One region of the Paenibacillus sp. NPDC058174 genome, then DNA from elsewhere that is predicted to be linked to it. Evidence: riboswitches for the same ligand, from Rfam matches in the RefSeq annotation. Region 1 holds a riboswitch; each other region holds the start of a gene.

Region 1 (7,174 bases):
GCCGCCTTGAGCGCGACGATTATCGCCAGAAAACCGAGAGACAATGACCATCCATACGGTCATGGCAAAGCTGAAGTGATCGGCTCCGCAATCGTTGCCGTTATTATGATCATTGCGGCCTTTTATATCGCTTATCATTCCGTTGAATCCTTCTTCCATCCTGCTGTACAAGCGAGCTATTTAGCGCTCGGCGCGGCTGTGCTGTCGCTTGTGTGGAAGCAATGGCTGTATGTATATTGCATGCGTCTGGGCAAACAGATGAATAATAAAAGCTTAATCGCTACGGCTTATGACCATCTGGCCGATGTCTATGCATCCATCGCAGCGGTTGTTGGTGTCGGAGCTGCCCTCGTCGGTGATCATTTTCACATCGCTTTCCTCAGCTACGGTGATCCCATCGCCGGAATTATCGTCGCTTACTTTATTCTGAAGCTTGCTTACCATATGGGGAAAGAAGCGATTGATATCCTTATGGATAAAATGGTGGAGCAAGAGAAATTGGATCTGTATGAAAGCCTTGTCGTTTCGGTGCCGGAGGTAAAGCGCATTGACCGTATCCGTGCAAGGGAGCACGGCCACTACATCATTATCGACGTGCGTGTCGGCGTCCCTGCGGACTTGAATATTCAGGAGGGCCATGACGTCTCGAAAAAAATAAAAGCGACGATTATGGAGCAGCATGATGACGTCGAGGAAGTGCTTGTGCACTTAAATCCATGGTACGAAGATGAGGACGAGGAATTGTTGAAATAAAGGCAACGCTACTCACCTTTATATGATTTCGGGGTTCGCTTCTGCTGCCAGAAGTAGAGTATAGTAGAAGTGGTTGGAAATATATAATTTTCAGGAGGCTGCAGCCATGTCACAGGAAATTTGGATTAACCTGCCGGTCAAAGATGTTCAGAGGTCAACGGCCTTTTTCAATGAGATTGGATTTCATGCGGATAGCGTTGGCGGCGAGAGGGCCAAGCTTGCCATTGGCCAAACAACGATTCTGTTGTTCCCGGCTGCGGTATTTGAGAAATTTACAGGTGCAAAAACCGCAGATACTTCTCATAGCGCAGAGGTGATATTTTCCATTGGCGCCAACAGCAGAGAAGAAGTAGATGCCTTTATTCAAAAGGCAGAGGCTGCCGGAGGAAGCATCTTTGGCAGGCCGAGTGAAACGGACGGCTGGATGTACGGCGCAGCATTTGCCGACCTCGACGGTCACCGCTGGAACCTGTTGTACATGGATGAGAGCAAAATGCCGAAAGGCTAATAAGGCAACGCCGGTCACCTGCTTAAGGTTGCCGGCGTTTTTTTTACATATCGCCATTTGCAACGGTATATGAGCAAAAAAAGAACGGCTGAATGTTCAGCCGTTCCTTGCGCATTGATCATGGCAGGCGCAGCCTTATACCATGATTTTGCAAATATCGTTTGTGAATTCAACCGGATCTTGTACCGGCAGGCCTTCGATAAGAAGCGCTTGATTGTACAGCAGGCTCGTATACAGATCGACCTTCGTTTTATCCTGCTCATAAGCGGCTTTCAATGAAGCGTAAACCGGATGGTTGACGTTGATCTCAAGAACCTTCTCGGCTTTAATGTCTTGATTGTTCGGCATCGCCTTCAAAATTTTCTCCATCTCGATCGTCACTTCACCCTCAGTGGACAAGCAGACCGGGTGAGACTTCAAACGTTTCGAAGCTTTGACCTTCGTCACCTTGCCCGACAGCAGTCCAGCCATATGCGCGAACAGATCCTGGTTCTCGTTCTCCTCGGCATTGCTGTCCTTGTCGTCCGCATCTGGCTCGATGCCAAGATCGCCGCTGGATACCGATTTGAATTCCTTCTCCTTGTAGCTTGCGATCATTTTCACCGCAAACTCGTCGATATCGTCCGTGAAGTACAGAATTTCATAACCTTTGTCCGATACAATTTCCGTTTGCGGAAGCTTCTCGATGCGAGCGATGGATTCGCCTGCAGCGTAGTAAATGAACTTCTGGTCTTCCGGCATCCGGGAGATGTATTCGTCCAGCGTGACGAGCTTCTTCTCCTTCGAGGAGTAGAACAGCAGCAGATCCTGCAGCGTATCTTTGTTTGCGCCGTAATCGCTGTATACGCCGTATTTCAGCTGGCGGCCGAACGACTCGTAGAACTTCTCGTATTTGTCCCGCTCGTCCTTGAGCAAGCTTTGCAGTTGGCCTTTAATTTTGTTTTTAATGTTTTTCGCGATCAGCTGAAGCTGGCGGTCATGCTGCAGCAGCTCACGGGAAATGTTGAGCGACAGGTTTTCCGAGTCGACCATCCCTTTGACGAAGCCGAAGTAATCCGGGAGCAGGTCTGAGCATTTGTCCATAATGAGGACGCCGTTCGAATACAGCTCCAGGCCTTTCTCGTATTCTTTCGTATAGTAGTCAAACGGAGTGCTTTCTGGAATGTACAAAATCGCATTGTAGACGACTGCGCCGTCTGCACTGATATGGATATGCTTAATTGGCTTGTCGAAGCCGTAGCGCTTCTCGAAGTAGAAGTTGTCATAATCCTCCGGCCTCAGCTCGGATTTGTTTTTGCGCCAGATCGGAACCATGCTGTTGACCGTCTGTTCTTCGGTAAAGCTCTCGAATTCGTTCTCTTCGCCTTCCTTCGGACGGGAGCTAGTGATGTCCATCTTGATCGGGTAGCGGATGAAGTCCGAATATTTCTTAATAATCGATTTCAGGCGGTACTCGTCCAAATACTCATCGTATTGGTCGTCTTCGGTGTTTTCTTTAATTTTCAGCGTAATGTCGGTACCGATAGCTGCTTTCTCGGCAGGTACGATCGTGTAGCCGTCTGCACCAGTGGACTCCCATTTGAAGGCTTGCTCGCTGCCGAGCGCCTTGCTGACAACCGTCACTTCATCAGCAATCATAAAGGCGGAGTAGAAGCCTACGCCAAACTGGCCGATAATGTTATGGCCGTCCTTCGCTTCGTTCTCCTTCTTGAATGCGAGAGAGCCGCTTTTTGCGATAATGCCGAGGTTGTTCTCCAGATCCTCTTCGGTCATACCGATACCTGTATCGGAAATCGTCAGTGTCCGGTTCGCTTTGTCAGCTGTAATTTTCACAAAATAGCTGTCACGGTCGAAGTTCAGCTGATCGTCAGTGAGCGCTTTATAGTATATTTTATCGATGGCGTCGCTTGCGTTGGAAATGAGTTCGCGCAGAAAAATTTCCTTTTGCGTATAAATGGAGTTGATCATCATCTCGAGCAGTCGTTTGGACTCGGCTTGAAACTGTTTCTTTGACATGAAGGAGCTCCTTTCGATTTGGGGAAGCTTTCGATTTAGTTTAGCACTCATAGCGTTCGAGTGCTAATTCTTTCTTTTATATACCATATCCCAATTTGCACTGTCAATGTTGGGGCTGTGTTCGGGCGTGGAGGAAGGGGCTGCTGGAAGCACTTAGGGAGCTCAAAATGCAAAAGTGCATGCTGTTATGGGGAAAAAGGCTGCATTTGCGCTTCAAAATGTAAAAGTACATTTTGATTTGCTCGATTGGGTTGATTTGAGCGATTATGCGGCACCTAGCCTGCACTTTTACATTTTGAAGTCGTTTTTTGACTAAATAGTGGAAAATGAAATGTGCTTTTGCATTTTGTTGGCGGTAGGGAGGCTTAAGGTGCTGCTAACTAGACCTTTATTTGATCGGATTCTTCGAAATTGCATACTTCATAGATCAGCTTTTTAAAAGAGTTCGATAGGCTGACCGATAGATGGGCGAACAACCCATGGAACGTCTTCCGTCCGCCGAAGCTCCTTGCTCAGACTGAACAAAGCAGGCTGCTAATGACACGTCTTGCGCGCACAGCAGTGGTCGTCACCGCCGCCAGTGGCATATTTTCTGCATCTATCGATGGTTGTCACTGCGCTATTGCCGCGTCTTGCATGCACAACAACTAACTGCCCGCAATGCGCATCCGAACGATCTTTATTGTTTGTGCGTGGAGCGTACCGATCTCCTCCATGAGCCGGTTTGCTTTATCGCTGTATTGGCGGTTCAGCTCGGCATCCTTTAAGCTGTTCAGATTGATTTGAACGGTCAGCAAGGCGGATTCGGCTGCCGCTTTCATCATGATGGCTCCGATGCCCAGGTCGGAGATGACATTTTTGTTGGCGGCATCAGCGATACTGTTGGTACTTTCGAGGCCGTTTTTGCATGCCTTCATCAATTCCAGAGGCACATCAATTGCTTTGATGGCGGCTAGCTGGATAGCCTGCTTGCGCAGCGTTTTCTCCTCCTCCGTCCCGGCGGGCAGTTTAATCGCGTGCATATACGTATCGAAGGAAGCGATGTCGGCGGCGAGCAGCGCCTCGCATTGCCCGATGAAATGCTGCATTTTCGCCAATGTCTCGGTTACTAGCGGCTGGATGCTGGCATACTTCTCGCCTTGCGTCAGATTGCACGTCATGGAGGTCATGGCGGCGCCAAGCGCTGCGGCGAGGGCGGCTACGCTGCCTCCGCCTGGCGTAGGGCTGGCGCTGGACGATTGCTGAACAAAGTCACGGATGGAATGCTCCCAGTTTATTTGAGTCATTGCGGTTGAACCTCCCTTTGTTGCGCAGCGAGTGCTTTCATGAGATTTTCGAACAGAACGGCAGTTGTCAGCGTACCGACGCCTCCGGGCACAGGAGAAACAGCGGCCGCAATATCTCCGATATCGCTTGCTGCGTCACCGGTGATTTTACCGTCTGCCCGTTCATTTATTCCCGCATCGATGACGGCCAAACCCTCATGCACCATCTCTTTGCTAACGATGTTTGGCCGGCCGACGGCGACGAACGCAATCTCGGCATGCTGCAGATGCGAGGCGATGTCCGGTGTGCGGGAGTGGCAGACGGTCACAGTAGCCTGTTCCCGCTGCAGCATATGGAACAACGGCAGGCCAACTGTCTGGCCTCTGCCGACAAGCGTTACATTTTTCCCCGATAGGGAGTAGCCGTAATGCTTGAGCAGCCGGATGCAGGCTTGCGGCGTAGCGGGATATAAGCCATCCTCACCTGTGACTACGGCAAGCTTATTGGCTGGCGTTACGCCATCGATGTCTTTTGCGGGGGAGATTGCATTCTCGACAGTACGGGCTGATATCCCCTTGGGCAAAGGAAGCTCCAGCATAATGCCGTGAACGTTGGCGTCTGCATTGAGCAGGCTGATTTGTTCCAGCAGTACTTTTTCGCTTGCACCGGCAGGGAAGGCGTGGAGCTGGAATGCAATGCCGAGACGGTCGGCAAGCTTGCGTTTGGCCTCCGCGTAGTAGGCGGAAGCGGGATCGCCCTCCACCAGCAGCGTTGCGATGCAGGGGGGAATTCCTCGTTGCTTCCATCCTTCCACTTGTGCAGTGATTCCGGCGTAGACGAGCTCCGCCGCTTCCTTCGCTTTCATTATTAAGGCCATTGTTTGTTCCTCCTTGTGTGGGATAAAATGCAAAAAAAGTATCCGCGGAGCGCTCGTCAAAAACGAGCACCCGCAAATACTTTCCCCCAGGCGAACGGCACGGTGCAGCCGCATGCTTCCTCGTGGTTCATTCCACTCGATTCTCGCCAGTCGCATGCGGTGATATTGGATTTATTTTACCAAATGGATACCGGAAAAGGAAGCTATGGAGTCAAGGATTCTGCCGGAATCATTGCTATTGTTCGCCACCTATTGGTACAATACTCCTTAGTAGATTGCGATAGACGAGGAGCTGTAACGATTGACCAAAGGAAAAAAGAAAAGCGGCATCGGGCAAGGAACGGGTAAAAAAGGCTGGAGCCGTTGGGATAAAGCAGCAAAAGCGAAAAGCGCGAAGCGCGTGTTCAGCAAAAATGCCAAGCCTGGCGCAGCCGGCAAGAAGGCGGATGAAGGCGGCGAAGGCGCTCCTGCAAGCGCCAAGAAGGATTCGAACTAAACAAGCGAAGGGCTGTTCCCGGCAAGCTGAGGGGATGGCCTTTTTTTACGCAGATAGATAGGGCTGTCAGGGGGAGGCTGCAATGAAACGCGCATTTATATTTCAAAGCGGGCGGTCGAATAAATTTTGGCGCATTTCGTGCAACGGCCCGGTGTATACCGTTCATTTTGGACGGATCAACACGAACGGCAGAATGCTGGATAAGAGGTTCAGGAGCGAGGAGGAATGCTTGCGCCAAGCGGAACGGATCATTGCGCAAAAGCTGAAAAAAGGCTACTGGGCAGACCCGTCATTTGATCGCTGCGGGTATTACTATGACGATCCTATTGAAGGGCTGCAGGCCCGAACCTCGCACCCTCGTTTTAGAGAACATTTCACTCAGTCAGTTTATTATATGGCGGACGACGAGACCGCTCCGTTTGGCACGAAGGAAAGTCTGGCAGCGCTTCGGGCATTGGAGACGTTTGTTCAGCAGCAAGAGGGCGGGGCGGGGGGAGATAACGCAGATATGACGGCGATATTTCCGCATTTGCTGATCGAGAGGGACTGGGACATGCTGTATGTCCCGGCGCATCGAAGCGATGAAGCTTTTGTGAAAAAGCTGCTGGAGGGACCAAAGCTGGACCGGATGAGCAACGCGGAGCTTCTGCTGCTGAACGATCGCGTAATCGTAGCTTCGGCGCTGGGCGGGATTAAGATTATGGGCGAGCTGAGCCATGCCCTGAGAACGGAGGCGCTCCGGTCGCTGGAACGTATGAACGTGTTGATGCGGCTGACTGGGGGCACGGAAAAAGGAAGGCAGATTCGAGGGCGGATAGCCGAGGACTTGGTTAGTTTTTAAGTTTTTGAGACGGATGAACTTTAGAGAAAAGTGGATGATGGCTGCAGCTGTTTTTCACGGTGCAGTAAGTTTGGAAGGAGCAGCACGGATGCTCAACCTACTGCTAATGCCACGGCTTCTCTTGTTCGGATTCTTTTAAACTAACTTCGCTATTTAACTGAACTTTTTTCTTTAATTACTGGCCGGAATCGAGCAAAATGCAGGTTTCTGCGGTTTTAAGTGAACTTTTTTCTCTATATGGAAATCAAATTCCGCTGCAGTGAACTTTTCGACGTTAACGGCTCGTTATCGTGTAATTGAGCGGGAATTAAGGTAGATTGATTACGTAATAAAGAAAAAATTTACCGAACCGATTTGGCAGCTAGCAGCGATGAGGGCTTGGGAACTAACTTCGCTATTAACTGAACTTTTTTCTTT
Region 2 (7,174 bases), on a different contig from region 1:
CAAAGCCGTCTTGCTGTGCTTGCGATACTGAATTTTTTTGCCGCATGTACTCCCAACGTGTGTGGTATGGCCAATACGGATGCTAGAGCCAGAAGGTCGGATAGCTTCGCTGACGGATGGCATTGTTTACAAGCAAAGCTATAACCACAATGACCGCCGATCCCGCAAGCACAGGGGTGAAGAGAAATGACCAGCTGCTCCCCGCCAGTATTACGACAATCGGGTCAGCTCCAGCTGGCGGATGCGTTGTTTTGGTCAGCATCATGAACAATATGGCAAGCCCGACACCGGCTGCAAGAACAATTATTCCCTGTCCGAATAGATGAAATAAAATAAGTCCGGTCATCGTCGATATGAAATGTCCGCCAATAATGTTCCGTGGCTGGGACAACGGCGATTCCCATACGCCGAACGCCAACACACAGCTTGCGCCAAACGGCGCCATAATCCAAGGCTGGCCGGTCAGTCCGGTAAGCCAGGCCAGTATCGCAATGGCTGCAAAACCTCCCGCCGCGCTAATTAACGCCGTTTTGGGCGCTGCCTTCAGCGGACTTCTGCCTGCCCCCTTCATCTTTCCCCAATAATTCTGACTGCTCATGATGATAACTCCTTCGTTGAAGTTTGCTAGAGTGCTGCTCATGCTAAAAAGAGCAACAAAATGTAAAAGTACATGCTGATTTCCCCGAAATGCTCCAAAATGGCCATCAAAATGCAAAAGTACATTTGAAATCGCTCCATTCACGTGATGGAGGCTTTTTGGGCGTATCAAACTGCAGATTTGCATTTTGATGCGATAAATCGCTCAAAAAATGGATATCAACATGCAGATTTGCATTATGATTCTTCGCTGCAGCCTGCTGAACACTTATGATCAAGCTCATAAGACCCTTTCAGGGTCTTAACGCGCTTTCGACGAGCCATTTTACTTGGAATAAGACCCTGCTAGGGTCTTAACCTCTTTAATCAGCCTGTATTCTACCGCGCTTTCGCTAATTTCATCTAGTGTAAGACCCTTTCAGGGTCTTAACTCGCTTTCAGAGACCCAATTTCCACGGTATAAGACCCTGCTAGGGTCTTAACCTCTTTAACCAGCTAGTATTCTACCGCGCTTTCGCTAATTTCGTCTAGTGTAAGACCCTACCAGGGTCTTAACGCACGCCCAATACTCCATTTTACATGGAATAAGACCCTTTCAGGGTCTTAACCTTACTAACCAGCTAGTATTCTACCGCGCTTTCGTCATTTTCGTCCAGTGTAAGACCCTACCAGGGTCTTAACTCGCTTTCAGAGACCCATTTTCCACGGTATAAGACCCTGCTAGGGTCTTAACCTCTTTAACCAGCTAGTATTCTACCGCGCTTTCGCCAGTTTCGTTCAGTGTAAGACCCTACCAGGGTCTTAACTCACGCCGAATACTCCACTATACATGGAGTAAGTCCCTCTGGGGGACTTAAACTTAGGCTTAAGCTAAATCTAACCAAAATCTGCAGTCCCACCAGAATCAGACCGGGGAAGCAGACTTCAGCCCGCACACGTAGTCCGTCAGCAGCTCGATGAACCCTTTTGCAGCCTTACCAATGTACTTGTCTTTATGAGTAATAATGCCGACTTCCCGGCGCAGGCTTGGGTGATCGATCGGAATCGCCTTCAGCTCGGGATCGTTTTGCATTTCGATTAACGTCTTGGACAAGATGGAGGAGCCTGTCCCCGAACGAATCAAGTTAAATAATGACTCGATAGAGGCCGTTTCAATTAAGGGCTCCATCAGAAGACCGGCGGATACGCTCACGCCGTCAATCAGTTGGCGGCAATGATGCGTCTCTGGAAACATAACGATTGGCTGCTTCTGAATGTCCGTGAGGTTCAACGACTCCTGTGAAGCAAGCGGATGATCGGACCTGCATACAAAGTAAAAGTTTTCGTGGTAAAGTGTCTGTTTCCTCAATCTATCGTCCTCTTGCGGCAAAATCGTAATAGCCAAATCCAGCTCATTGGCAAGAATTCGCTCTACGCTGTCTTCGATACTATGCAGCTTGATGCGAATACCGGGATAGCTGCGGTGAAACTGGACGAGCAGCGAAGAGGCCAGATGGTTAAGCTCGCCCGGAAGCGCGCCGATCGACAGCGAGCCCCGCTCCATCCGCTGCAGCTCTGATATTTCTTCCCGCGCGCCTTGGAGCAGCCCAAAAACATTGCTGCATTGTTTATAGAGAATGCTGCCCGCTTCGGTGACGGCAATCCTTTTGCCGATCCGGTCAAAAAGCGGAACGCCGATATCATCCTCCAGCGCTTTAATCTGATGACTTAATGTCGGCTGTGTAATGCCCAGCTTCTCCGCCGTTCTCGTAAAATGCAATTCCTCGCACAGCAATTTAAAATATTCGAGCTGCCTAAACTCCATGAGCCCATCCCCCCTTTGTCGCCTCTAAATGTTCATTCCATTGTAATCAGCAACTCATCATAGGTCTATATGATCGTTTCTATCATTATAATAGATATCATCAATATTAGCTCTAGCCATCTACTTGTTCAATTCAATATGCATATAAGAATCCGCGTCTTCCCAAGCGACACTGAAGCCTTTCCCTTTCGCGCAAAAAATCGACATTGACGTATAGGCAGGGTCGGCGTTTTTATCATAATTCCGCTCTGCAATTATTTTCTCAGTCTGGAAGCATGGCTTATAGCCGTCAGGCTTTAGCGTCAAAACGCCTCTACCTTTCGTATAGGAGGCCAGCTCTGCGCCATAGTTCATAAAGGAAGCAATCGGGACCGAACCCGTGAAAATCGCAGTGTCAGCTAAAATTTCCGGCGGCTCAATGCTGCCGTGGGCGGTTTGAATATCGGACATGACTCTGCCGACATGCTCAATATCGACTTTTATACGATAGGCATAGTAGGGCTCGAGCAAAATATTATCCCCCTTCTCCAGCCCTTGTCTAAGCGCTCTTAGCGTTGCCTCGCGGAAATCGCCCCCTGAAGTATGCTTGTTATGCGCACGGCCGGAGAGCAAAGTAACGACAACATCGGTAAGCGGCGATCCTGTCAGCAGCCCGCGATGCTCCTTTTCCGTTACATGCTGGCCGATCAGGTTCTGATAACCGATGCTCAGATCTTCGACATGGCATTCATTCCTGAATTCTACTCCGCTATCCCGCTCCCCCGCCTCTATCCGCAAATGAACCTCCGCATAATGCCCAAGCGGCTCGAAGTGGCCGGCGCCTATCGTCGTTCCGCCAACGGTTTCCTTATACAAAATTTCAGGTTCGCCGAAGGCTACGGCAAGCTGGAACCGCTCCTTCACAACATGCTCCAGCACCTCCAGCTGAATAACACCCATCACATGAACATGAAGCTCCTGAAGCGGCTCGTCCCATCTGACGCCAAGCGAAGGATCCTCCTCGTCCAGCAGCTTAAAGCATCGCAGCACTTCCTTGAGCGGAATCGAAGCAGCGAAAAGCACCTTGGACTGAAGCGCGGGTACAAGCTCGTAATGGGACCGTTCCATCCCCTCCCCCACAACGTCTCCAGCAGCTAGTGAAGTTATCCCCGTCACGGCAAATAATTGCCCGGCAGCTGCCTCATTAACAAGTGCAGACTTGCTGCCGTTAAAAGTCCGGATCGCTGTTATTTTCTCCTGTCTGACCTCTCCATTTCGATCGATGTAACGAATATCCTCCCGTACCGACACCTTGCCATGGAGCGCCTTCATATAGGTTAAACGCGTACCCTGCTGATCATGTCCAATCTTATATACTCTGGCGGCGAGTGGAGCCGAATCGTCATAATCCGTTTCAGCCAGCAGCTCCAAATTGCTCAGAAAATCGGCAATGCCGATATCCATTAACGCCGATCCCCGCATCACGGGGAAAAGGAGTCTTTGCTTCATCAATTGACGAAGCGAGGCCATCACTTTAGCTGGCTCCACGTTTCCTTCCAGATAAGCCTCGAGCAGCTCATCATCCCGCTCTGCCGCAAATGAAATAAGCGAATCCTGAACGTTTTCCGACAAGCTGCCGCTCATCTCCACGGCATCCTTCGTCAGTTGTTCTCGAATTTGTTCCAGAACGGCATCCCCGTCAGCTCCGCTTCGATCGATTTTGTTAATGAAGAAAAATACCGGAATGCGATGGCTTTGCAGCAGCTGCCACACCGTCTCGGTATGTCCCTCGATCCCTTCGGCTGCACTGACAATAATGACTGCATAATCCATTACTTGAAGCGCCCGCTCCATCTCGGCAGAAAAATCGGCATGGCCAGGGGTATCAATTAAATAATAATCCGTATTGCCGCGGCTCATCACCGCCTGGTCGGCAAATATCGTAATGCCGCGGGCTTTCTCCAACTCGTGGCTATCGAGAAAGGCGTCCTGGTGATCGACACGCCCTCGGCTTCGAATACTGTTTGTATGATAGAGCAGCTGCTCTGCAAAAGTTGTTTTCCCCGCATCGACATGTGCCAGCAATCCAATCGTTACGTTGCGCTTTGCGTTCATGCAGTACCCGCCTTAATGAGCGGAACGAATACAGCCGATACTTGCTCGGCAAGCTGTTTCGGCGCGAGCTCCATCTGGAAGCCGATCTTTCCGGCGCTCACTAACATATGGGCTAATGATTCTGCTCCACTATCAATAAAGGTAGGATAAAGCTTTTTCATTCCGATTGGCGAGCATCCCCCGCGTACATAACCGGTCCACTTTAGCAGATCCTTTACCGGAAGCATCTCAATTTTTTTCACCCCAGCCGCTTTAGCCGCCAGCTTCAGATCCAGCTCCTCTGCGACAGGAATGACAAACACGAAGAGGCTCGGCCCTTGATGGGCAACTAACGTTTTAAATACAATCTCCGGCGGTTTTCCGATTTTTTCGGCGACAGCTGCGCCATGTATTTGTCCATCTTCATTGTCATAGGTCATGATGCTGTACGGCACTTTGGACTTGTCGAGCATCCGCATCGCATTTGTTTTCGTCTCGGCCATTGCTGCTTCCCCATTCTAATCGTAATCATCTTGAGCTGTATCTATTTTAACAGGAGCAAGCCATATTCTCTATCTGCCATTACCCGTTGCCTTTTTATGTAACTTTTGATATAAAATGATTAAGCAACACCTGGGTGTGACTGGCGTAAACGTGGATAACCACGGGGAAGCACACAGGCCATACAGCCGTACGCCTGGGCAAAAGGTATTTGGTCGATTGCGGCCAAATGCTTTTTTTTCATTCCAAAGGAGAGATGTTGAATGGATCAGGTATGCCTCGCAAGAAAAGTAGCGATTGTCGTATTCAACCAGATTGAAGCGCTTGATTTTACAGGCCCCTTTGAAGTGTTTCTGACAAGCAGCGGCGGCGGAAAAGACTTTCAAATCTATACGGTCGCACCGGATGAAGGCCCCGTAACTGTATTAGGCGGGTTAAGCATAAACCCTGCTTACACCATTCACAATTGTCCGCCTCCCGATCTGATTATCGTCCCTGGCGGTCCGGGCGCTAGAACGGAAATGAACAATTCAGCGCTGACTGATTGGATCGCCCAAACTGCAGCGACCGCGGAGCTTGTCCTATCTGTATGTACGGGTGCACTTATTCTTGCAAAAACAGGCCTGCTCGAAGACCTGAACATCACAACACATCATCGGGCTCTCGAAGAATTGAAAGCTGCAGCTCCGGCATCGGCAGTTATTATAGCGGATAAGCGTTACGTCGATAACGGCAAAATCATTCTATCAGCGGGAGTGTCCGCAGGAATCGATATGTCGTTGTACGTTGTAGGGCGATTATTGGGAGCGGACAGAGCGCAGTTAACGGCAACGCTTATGGAGTACAATTATAATTCGATTTAAGACTTCGGCTCGGCAAGGCAAAGCAAGGCAAGGGCTCGCTGCGCGTTTCGGTTCATGCTGCCGTTCTTGATTCCAGCCTTTTTGTCGCTCCGCGACTCCAATGATGGATAGAATCTTCAAAAAGTCAGCATGAACTCGAACCGCTCCGCTCGCCCCCCACCTTCAAAGACCAAAAACGCATAAAGAACAGCTGAATCTGAATCAGATTTAGCTGTTCTTTTTTGAGAAAGACAATTACGCACTCAGTTTCGCTATAGCGGATATCATTTTCTCAATAGAGAAACTTTTACCCTTATCCATCAAAATAACGGCATTTTACGCTTGATTTGTATGTATGAAGGAAATTTCCGGCATTAAATAGCGAAGCTGGTTCGCTAACACGCTATCATTTGCTTTCGCAAACCATTCATCCTCGGCTATCTAGACACCAGTCTACGGATGTTGTTTCATCCCAAAGTTCACAATTTCGAAAAACTTGCCCATTGTGCATGTTTGCATTTTGGGCAATCATAATAATATACGAATTCAATAAGGAGGTATAGTCATTTGATTGCTAAACAAACCTTGCGTGACAAGAAAAAAGAAGCCACGGCCTCTGCCTTAGCCGAAGCTGCCTTCGAGCTCGCGCTTGAAAAAGGTTTGGATGGCTTCGTTGTCGACGATGTCGTGCAGCAGGCCGGTTATTCTCGACGGACGTTCGCCAACTACTTTTCCTGTAAAGAAGAAGCGGTTGCTGCCGTTGCAGTCCCTTATACGAGTGTAGACGAATATGACAAATTAATTAAAAGCATGCCGCAAGATGCAACACCGCTTGATCTGCTGTACAGCTTAATGAAGATGCAGTTCACCGCGGAGTTTCTGCTTAAATTGCGTCAGTTCGTCTCACTGTCGAAGCAGCATCCGACGCTTGAACCTTACATTCTGGGAGTATTCCGACGCTTGCAAATATCCGCGCAAGAAGCACTTGAGCCTTTCACTCGAGGACGCTATAAGGCCGGATATACTCATCTGCTAGCTGGAGCGGTTTACGGCGCGTTTGTGCCCATCCTCGATGGCAGTCTGAATGTGCTGCTCCCCGGAGAGAACGAAGCTGAACCAACCGATGCGATTCCATTCGAGCAATACTTGAACGCGATGTTCGAATATTTACGCAACGGGTTTTAACATCATTCATATGCCCTGCCAGTCAGCATGATACAAAGGAGAGAACACATTACATGTCAACATTTTTGTACAAGTTGGGAAAATCCGCATACGCCAAGCCATGGCAATTTCTTATCGCATGGGTCGTCATTCTAGGAATTGTAGGTACCCTGATTGGAGTCAACGGCATACA
Region 3 (7,174 bases), on a different contig from region 1:
AGCCGTTTTGCACGCTGGACAGTTTGCGACACTGCTTATAATGGCGGTAGCACTGGGGATGGATGCTTTTTCATTGGGTATTGGAATCGGATTGAAAGGCATTCGATTACGCGATATATTGAAGCTAAGCAGCGTCATTGCTCTCTTTCATATTATTATGCCGCTCGGGGGCATGTTTGCCGGGCAATTCGTAAGCGGCTTGTTAGGCCATGTTGCGACTACGGCAGCGGGTATTTTGCTGGTTTTGCTAGGCGGGCATATGATTTATAGCTCGATTAAAGGCGAAGAGGTTAAATCGCTGGATTACCGTTCCGTCACGGGAACCTTTCTATTTGCGCTGAGCGTCAGCATCGATTCTTTTTCCGTTGGCGTGACCCTTGGGATGTTCCAGGCCGATCTGCTGCTCACGATTCTATTGTTCGGTTTTTTCGGCGGATTAATGTCAATAATGGGTCTGATGCTTGGACGGAGAGTGAGCCGCAATCTTGGCGGTTATGGCGAAGCATTTGGCGGAGCGATTTTATTTATTTTCGGAGTTATGTTTATTTTCTGACCATGTTCATGGTCTCTCGAATAGAAAGGGGACAGCAGCATGAAGCGCATCTTATTTGTATGTACGGGCAACACCTGCCGGTCACCGATGGCTGAGGCGATGCTGAAGGATATGGCAGAACGCCAAGGCGTTGCACTTGAGATCCGCTCTGCAGGCGTATCGACCATTGATGGTCTGGCTGTGTCGCGCTATGCTATTGAATCGCTACGGGAGAGGAATATCGAGCATCGCGGCGCATCACGCGCTTTGACTGGCGAGGCTGTAGAATGGGCGGATCTTATCTTAACGATGACCGCTGGCCATAAGAGAGGGCTGCTGCAAGGCTTCCCTGAGGCAGTAGACAAGACGCATACGTTGAAGGAGTACGCGCATCAAGATGATTTGGCGCTGGCAGATATCCAGGAGCTGGAGCGCCTCTATACGGAAATGCACATGAAGCTGGCTCTAGGCCAGCAGCTGAGCATCGAGGAGCGGTCGAGGCTGCTGGAGCTGGAGCGGCGCATTCCGGGTACGGATATCGCCGATCCGTTCGGCGGTACACTGGAGATGTACCGGAGCTGCGCGAACGAAATCGAAGAAGGACTGCGCAAGCTGCTCGGCAAGCTTCAATAATAGTGAAATTGGCAGAAGCTTCAACAACGTCTCTTCCTTTAATTCGGTTACGAATCAGCTCTTATTAACTGAAACAGGGAGCTTATTCATATGGTAAATTTCCGCACTGGAAAAGGATAAAGGATGATTGATTTTCGGATAGGAATCGGCTATGATGAGAATACAAAGACGGTTTCCGATGTAACTGGCGACGGAAGTGGGTAACCACGGTGGAGCATCGGAACATACGGCCGGTCGCCTGGGCAAAGAGCAGCATGCTGAAGAGCATGTCATGCTCTTTTTTCGTCTTTTTCGACGAATTTAGGTATAATAAATCGTGAGATTGAAGCGATAGTGTTATTTTTCGACTTCAAAGGTAAGCAGCTTGACCCTTTCATGATGAAGCTTATCTTTTCTAAGCAAAACGCCAAAGGTTTAAAGGAATGGCCGTTTTGCCCGGTAATCGACGCACATACCTTTAGGAGGAAACCCACTATGAAAATTGCAATCGGCGCGGACCACGGAGGCTACACCCTGAAAGACGTTATCGTCCCTTATCTGGAATCGCTGGGACATGAAATCGAGGATCTCGGCTGCGACTGCAGTCAATCGGTCGATTATCCCGACTATGCGCTTCCTGTTGCAGAACGCGTTGCGAGCGGCCAAGCCGACCGCGGCATCCTGATCTGCGGCACCGGCATCGGAATGTCGATCGCGGCGAATAAAGTCGCTGGCATCCGCTGTGCGCTTGTGCATGATTTGTTCTCTGCCCAAGCGACCCGAGAGCATAATGATACCAATGTGCTCGCGATGGGCGAGCGTGTCATCGGCCCTGGCGTAGCGCAGGAAATCGTCCGAATCTGGCTGGAAACGCCGTTCTCGGGCGGAGAGCGCCATGTCGGCCGTCTGGACAAAGTGAATCAAATCGAAGCCCAATATTCACGCTCCTAACCTATGCAAGAAGGAGACGATCGTCCATGAGCGGGAATGACAAAATAACGAACATTGCATCTGATGTTGAGCAGATCATCCGTGAATTGGCCGAGGCGGGAAGCCTTGCCGCAGGACAGCTGCTTGTCATCGGGACGAGTACGAGCGAGGTGCTGGGCCACCGCATTGGAACCTCCGGAACGGTGGAGACAGCTTCGCAAATTTTTACAGGCGTGGAGGCAGCCCGGCGCGACATCGGCTTCTACCCGGTCTTTCAATGCTGCGAGCATTTGAACCGTGCACTTGTAATTGAACGAGAGGCAGCGGAGAAGTACGGGCTGGAGGAAGTGGCGGCTGTTCCGGTTCCGAAAGCAGGCGGCTCGATGGCGGCCTACGCATACCGTCAGCTTAACGGGGCATGTCTCGTTGAGACGGTAGCCGCACACGCGGGGGTTGATATCGGTGATACGTTCATCGGCATGCATTTACGGCGGGTGGCGGTACCGGTTCGCCCTTCGATTAAGAGCATTGGATCTGCACATGTAACGATGGCTTATGCCCGTCCGAAGCTGATCGGCGGCGCACGCGCCGTTTACTCGGCAGAGCCCGAAGAAAGCGGCCTGGCGGTAGAGCAATCGCCGGGAACCTGCGACTAGCGGCATGAGCCGTTGTCTCTAATTTATATAAACCATTAATTAACTATAGGAGGCATTATTATGGAAAATCTACGTAAGCAAGATCCTGAAGTTTTGAAGGCAATGGGCCTTGAATTGCAGCGTCAACGCGACAACATCGAGCTGATCGCATCTGAGAACATCGTAAGCGAAGCGGTTCTGGAAGCACTGGGATCCGTATTGACGAACAAATATGCAGAAGGCTACCCGGGCAAACGTTTCTACGGCGGCTGCGAGCATGTTGACATCGTTGAAGATATCGCACGCGATCGCGCGAAAGAGATTTTCGGTGCAGAGCACGCCAACGTTCAGCCTCACTCTGGCGCACAAGCGAACATGGCGGTATATCTGGCTGTCCTCAAACCAGGCGACACGGTTCTCGGCATGAACCTGGCACACGGCGGCCACTTGACGCACGGCAGCCCGGTTAACGCTTCCGGTCTGCTGTACAACTTCGTCGCTTATGGCGTTGACGAAGATACGTTCACAATTAACTATGATGAAGTCCGCAAAGCGGCATTCAAGCACCGTCCTCGTCTCATCGTTGCCGGCGCAAGTGCTTACCCGCGTACAATTGATTTCGAAAAATTGGGCAAAATCGCAGAAGACGTAGGCGCTTTGTTCATGGTCGATATGGCCCACATCGCAGGTCTGGTTGCGGCTGGTCTGCATCCAAACCCGGTTCCATATGCGCATTTCGTAACGACAACTACACACAAAACGCTTCGCGGACCTCGCGGCGGATTGATCCTTTGCCGTCAGCCTTGGGCAGCGGCTATCGACAAAGCTGTATTCCCAGGCACACAAGGCGGTCCTCTGATGCACGTTATTGCTGGTAAAGCAGTTGCTTTCGGTGAAGTGCTTCAGCCTTCTTGGAAACAATATGCACAGCAAGTTATCAACAATGCAAAAGTTCTTGCTGACACGCTGATTGGCGAAGGCATCAACATCGTTTCCGGCGGTACGGACAACCACTTGATGCTGATCGACACGCGCGGTCTGAACATTACAGGTAAAGTTGCAGAGCACGTGCTGGACTCCATCGGCATTACAGCTAACAAAAATGCAATTCCATTCGACCCGACTAGCCCGTTTGTAACGAGCGGCATCCGTCTTGGTACGCCGGCTGCGACTTCCCGCGGCATGGATGAGAAGGCGATGAAGACGATCGGCGAAGTTATTGCAATGACGCTGAAAAACCACGAAGATGAAGCGGTTCTGGCTAAAGCTCGCGGTATCGTTCGCGATCTGACTGCTCAATATCCGCTTTACCAAACCATTCAATACTAAGAGCTGCGCTGCAGTCAAAAGGGCGATTCGAGACTTCTCTCGAATCGCCCTTTTTTGCTTTTCCAGCGTATTAACCCCATGCAGTTGCAGCATGCTATACGTACCGTTGAATGCTGGTATTATCAACATCCAGCATTTTCCGCACAATATATGGGAATTGACACGGGTCACTTACTATTGTATATTGGAAGTCGTGTATTAACGATACAATGCAATAATTATATGTGTACCAACATAGAAATGAAATAAAAATCGATTGAAATCGTTTAATTTTCTCGCAATTCAATCGATTACTAATTATTTCTATTGTTAATAATGTAAAATTATTGCAAATATGGAAAGAACATCAGGGGAGGATATTCATGTTGAAGAAGAACAAACATGGCTTTAAACTTGTTTCTTTGCTTCTCGTGCTGGCCATTATTGCAGTTGGCTGTACACCGAAGAATGAAACGGGCAACTCGGGCAATGGCGGCGGCGAAGCTGCTGCAGGAAAGAAAGAATTCCGGATGAACCTGTCTGAACAGCCCCCTACGCTGGATCCTGCACAAGTACAGGACCAAGTATCTGCAACAGTACTTAACGGTATCTACGAAGGCTTGCTGCGCAAAGATGAAAAAGGCAATGACGTTGCCGGCATTGCGAAAGACTGGAAAATTTCCGATGACGGTTTGACCTATACATTCAATCTTCGCGATGATGCGAAATGGAGCAATGGCGATCCGGTGACAGCGAATGATTTCGTATTTGCCTGGAAACGCGTGCTTGACCCGAACCTCAAACCAGCTGCAGCAGCTTATGCTTACCAGCTGTACTACATCAAGAACGCTGAGAAATACAACACGGGCGCTGACGGTGTAACTGCCGACGACGTTGCGGTAAAAGCGGTTGACGAGCACACGCTCGAAGTAACGCTGAACTCCCCGACTCCGTACTTCTTGAGCTTGATGTCGTTCACAACCTACTTCCCTGTTCACCAATCGGTGAAAGACAACGAAGCATGGGCGACTGACGTGAAAACGATCATTACGAACGGTTCGTTCAAAATGACCGATTGGAAGAAAAACACGTCCATCACACTCGCTCCGAACGAGAACTATTACGCGAAAGACGACGTGAAGCTGAGCAAAGTATTCTTCACAATGGTTAATGACTCCGGTACGGAGCTTAGCATGTACCAAACGGACAAGCTGGACTACGCAGGTATGCCTACAGGCTTGATTCCGACTGAGCAATTCGAAACGTTGAAAAAAAGCAATCCTGACGAATTCAAAGTAAAAGGCACAGCGAGCATTTACTACTACATGTTCAACACGAAGCAAGCGCCTTTCAACAACGAGAAGATTCGCCAAGCGCTTTCGATGGCAATCAGCCGTCAGGATATTACGGATAAAATCGCCCTGGGCGGCGAAAAACCAGCATTCGGCTTCGTTCCTCCGGGCATCAAAGGCGAAACTGCTGACTTCCGTGACGAGCACAGCGATGCATACTTCACTGAAGATGTTGAAGCAGCGAAAAAACTGCTGGCAGAAGGTTTGCAAGAGCTGGGCCTCAGCAAAATGCCAACCGTTAAGCTTGCTTACAACACAAACGACAAGCACCAAAAAATCGCCGAGGCAATTGCAGCAATGTGGAAAGCAAACCTTGGTGTTGAGACCAGCATTGAGAATCAAGAATGGGGCGTGTTCATCGACAACCGGAACCGTCTGAACTATGAAGTGGCTCGCGGTGGCAACGGCGCGGACTATAACGACCCAATGACTTTCATCGATCTGTACACTTCGAAGAGCGGCAACAACAACACCGGTTTCGCTTCGAAAGAATACGACGATATGGTGAAAAAAGCTTACGCTACGGACAATCAAAAAGAGCGTATGGACGCAATGGCTCGCGCCGAGAAAATTTTGATCGACTCGCGTGCAGTTGCTCCGCTGTTCTATTACAGCAGCGTGTACATGATTAAACCGGGCTTTGAAGGCATCTTCATGGATTACAAAGGCGACATCGACTACACTCGCGGCAGCTATGTAGGCAAATAAGAAGCACGTCCATGGTTTGCGGGATATATGCAGCATTGACTGCATATATCCCTTTTTGAAATAAAAGGCTGTTTCTTAAGCCTTATTCCAGATGCTTATTACCAAGGAGGTGCCACGACAAGTGGTTCGCTATGTCCTTCAGAAGCTGTTGTTCATGATTATTTCGATTTTCGTGCTGGCTTCCGCTACTTTTTTCCTGATGAAAGCGATACCGGGCAACCCGTTTCAATCCGAGAAAAATGTGCCGCCAGCCATTCAAGAGAGGCTTAACGAGCAGTACGGGTTGAATGATCCTCTCGGCGTTCAATATTTGCATTACATGAACAATTTGCTCCACTTTGATCTTGGCTTGTCTATGAAACAGCAATATACGTCGGTCGTCGACGTTATTAAAAACGGCTTTATCTATTCGTTGCAGCTGGGCATTTTCGCGATCATTTTAGCGATTGCCGCAGGCATCGTTCTAGGTCTGATTGCTGCGCTTAACCATCGAAAATTTCTCGACGCCTTCACGATTTTTATCGCCGTGCTGGGCGTATCGATTCCAAATTTCGTCGTTGCCGCAGGTCTCCAGTATGTGTTTGGCGTAAAGCTCGGATGGCTTAGCGTAGCGGGTCTGAACGATCCGACCGACTTTATTTTGCCGGTTGTTGCATTGTCCTTCCTGCCTGCAGCCTTCATTGCAAGGCTTACGCGCTCCAGTATGCTGGAGGTGCTTACGGCCGACTATATCAAGACTGCGCGGGCGAAAGGCTTGTCAGGACGCATTATCCTGATCCGCCATGCGCTGCGCAACGCGATTTTGCCGGTTGTCACCTACGTTGGTCCGATGACAGCTAATATTATTACAGGCTCGGTTATTATCGAGCAGATTTTCGGGATCGGCGGCTTGGGCAAAAGCTTTGTCAACAGCATCACCAACCGTGACTACACGCTGATTATGGGCGTGACGCTGTTCTATGCGGTTATTCTGATGCTGGCGCGCTTCTTGACCGATATTGCGTACGGCCTTGTCGATCCGCGGATTAAACTGAGCAGGAAAGGAGGCTGACCGATGTCGGAGCATTCATTGCAAAGGGAAGATTTCGCAAAGCTTA

Evidence for each region. Region 1 has a riboswitch for ZMP and ZTP ahead of ACFVVF_RS23165 (bifunctional 5,10-methylenetetrahydrofolate dehydrogenase/5,10-methenyltetrahydrofolate cyclohydrolase). Riboswitches for the same ligand answer to the same signal wherever they lie in the genome.
Region 2: another riboswitch for ZMP and ZTP. It lies ahead of ACFVVF_RS05330 (DJ-1/PfpI family protein); the one in region 1 lies ahead of ACFVVF_RS23165 (bifunctional 5,10-methylenetetrahydrofolate dehydrogenase/5,10-methenyltetrahydrofolate cyclohydrolase).
Region 3: another riboswitch for ZMP and ZTP. It lies ahead of rpiB (ribose 5-phosphate isomerase B); the one in region 1 lies ahead of ACFVVF_RS23165 (bifunctional 5,10-methylenetetrahydrofolate dehydrogenase/5,10-methenyltetrahydrofolate cyclohydrolase).

Annotation. Positions count from the first base shown of each region.
Region 1 covers NZ_JBHVUY010000005.1:280,052-287,225, forward strand. Annotated here, with positions in the region: gene ACFVVF_RS23145 (cation diffusion facilitator family transporter) at 1-753, shown strand, start outside; gene ACFVVF_RS23150 (VOC family protein) at 860-1,261, shown strand; gene htpG (molecular chaperone HtpG) at 1,397-3,277, opposite strand; gene ACFVVF_RS23160 (cyclodeaminase/cyclohydrolase family protein) at 3,925-4,563, opposite strand; gene ACFVVF_RS23165 (bifunctional 5,10-methylenetetrahydrofolate dehydrogenase/5,10-methenyltetrahydrofolate cyclohydrolase) at 4,560-5,420, opposite strand; ZMP/ZTP riboswitch at 5,498-5,584, opposite strand; gene ACFVVF_RS23170 (DUF3934 family protein) at 5,722-5,916, shown strand; gene ACFVVF_RS23175 (WGR domain-containing protein) at 5,999-6,757, shown strand.
Region 2 covers NZ_JBHVUY010000001.1:1,192,471-1,199,644, forward strand. Annotated here, with positions in the region: gene ACFVVF_RS05310 (HPP family protein) at 83-598, opposite strand; gene ACFVVF_RS05315 (LysR family transcriptional regulator) at 1,502-2,401, opposite strand; gene ACFVVF_RS05320 (GTP-binding protein) at 2,522-4,495, opposite strand; gene ybaK (Cys-tRNA(Pro) deacylase) at 4,492-4,977, opposite strand; ZMP/ZTP riboswitch at 5,104-5,184, shown strand; gene ACFVVF_RS05330 (DJ-1/PfpI family protein) at 5,239-5,838, shown strand; gene ACFVVF_RS05335 (TetR/AcrR family transcriptional regulator) at 6,385-7,002, shown strand; gene ACFVVF_RS05340 (MMPL family transporter) at 7,077-7,174, shown strand, end outside.
Region 3 covers NZ_JBHVUY010000003.1:559,939-567,112, forward strand. Annotated here, with positions in the region: gene ACFVVF_RS18580 (manganese efflux pump MntP) at 1-553, shown strand, start outside; gene ACFVVF_RS18585 (low molecular weight protein arginine phosphatase) at 593-1,165, shown strand; ZMP/ZTP riboswitch at 1,336-1,416, shown strand; gene rpiB (ribose 5-phosphate isomerase B) at 1,640-2,095, shown strand; gene ACFVVF_RS18595 (TIGR01440 family protein) at 2,122-2,730, shown strand; gene ACFVVF_RS18600 (serine hydroxymethyltransferase) at 2,791-4,038, shown strand; gene ACFVVF_RS18605 (peptide ABC transporter substrate-binding protein) at 4,401-6,077, shown strand; gene ACFVVF_RS18610 (ABC transporter permease) at 6,199-7,128, shown strand; gene ACFVVF_RS18615 (ABC transporter permease) at 7,132-7,174, shown strand, end outside.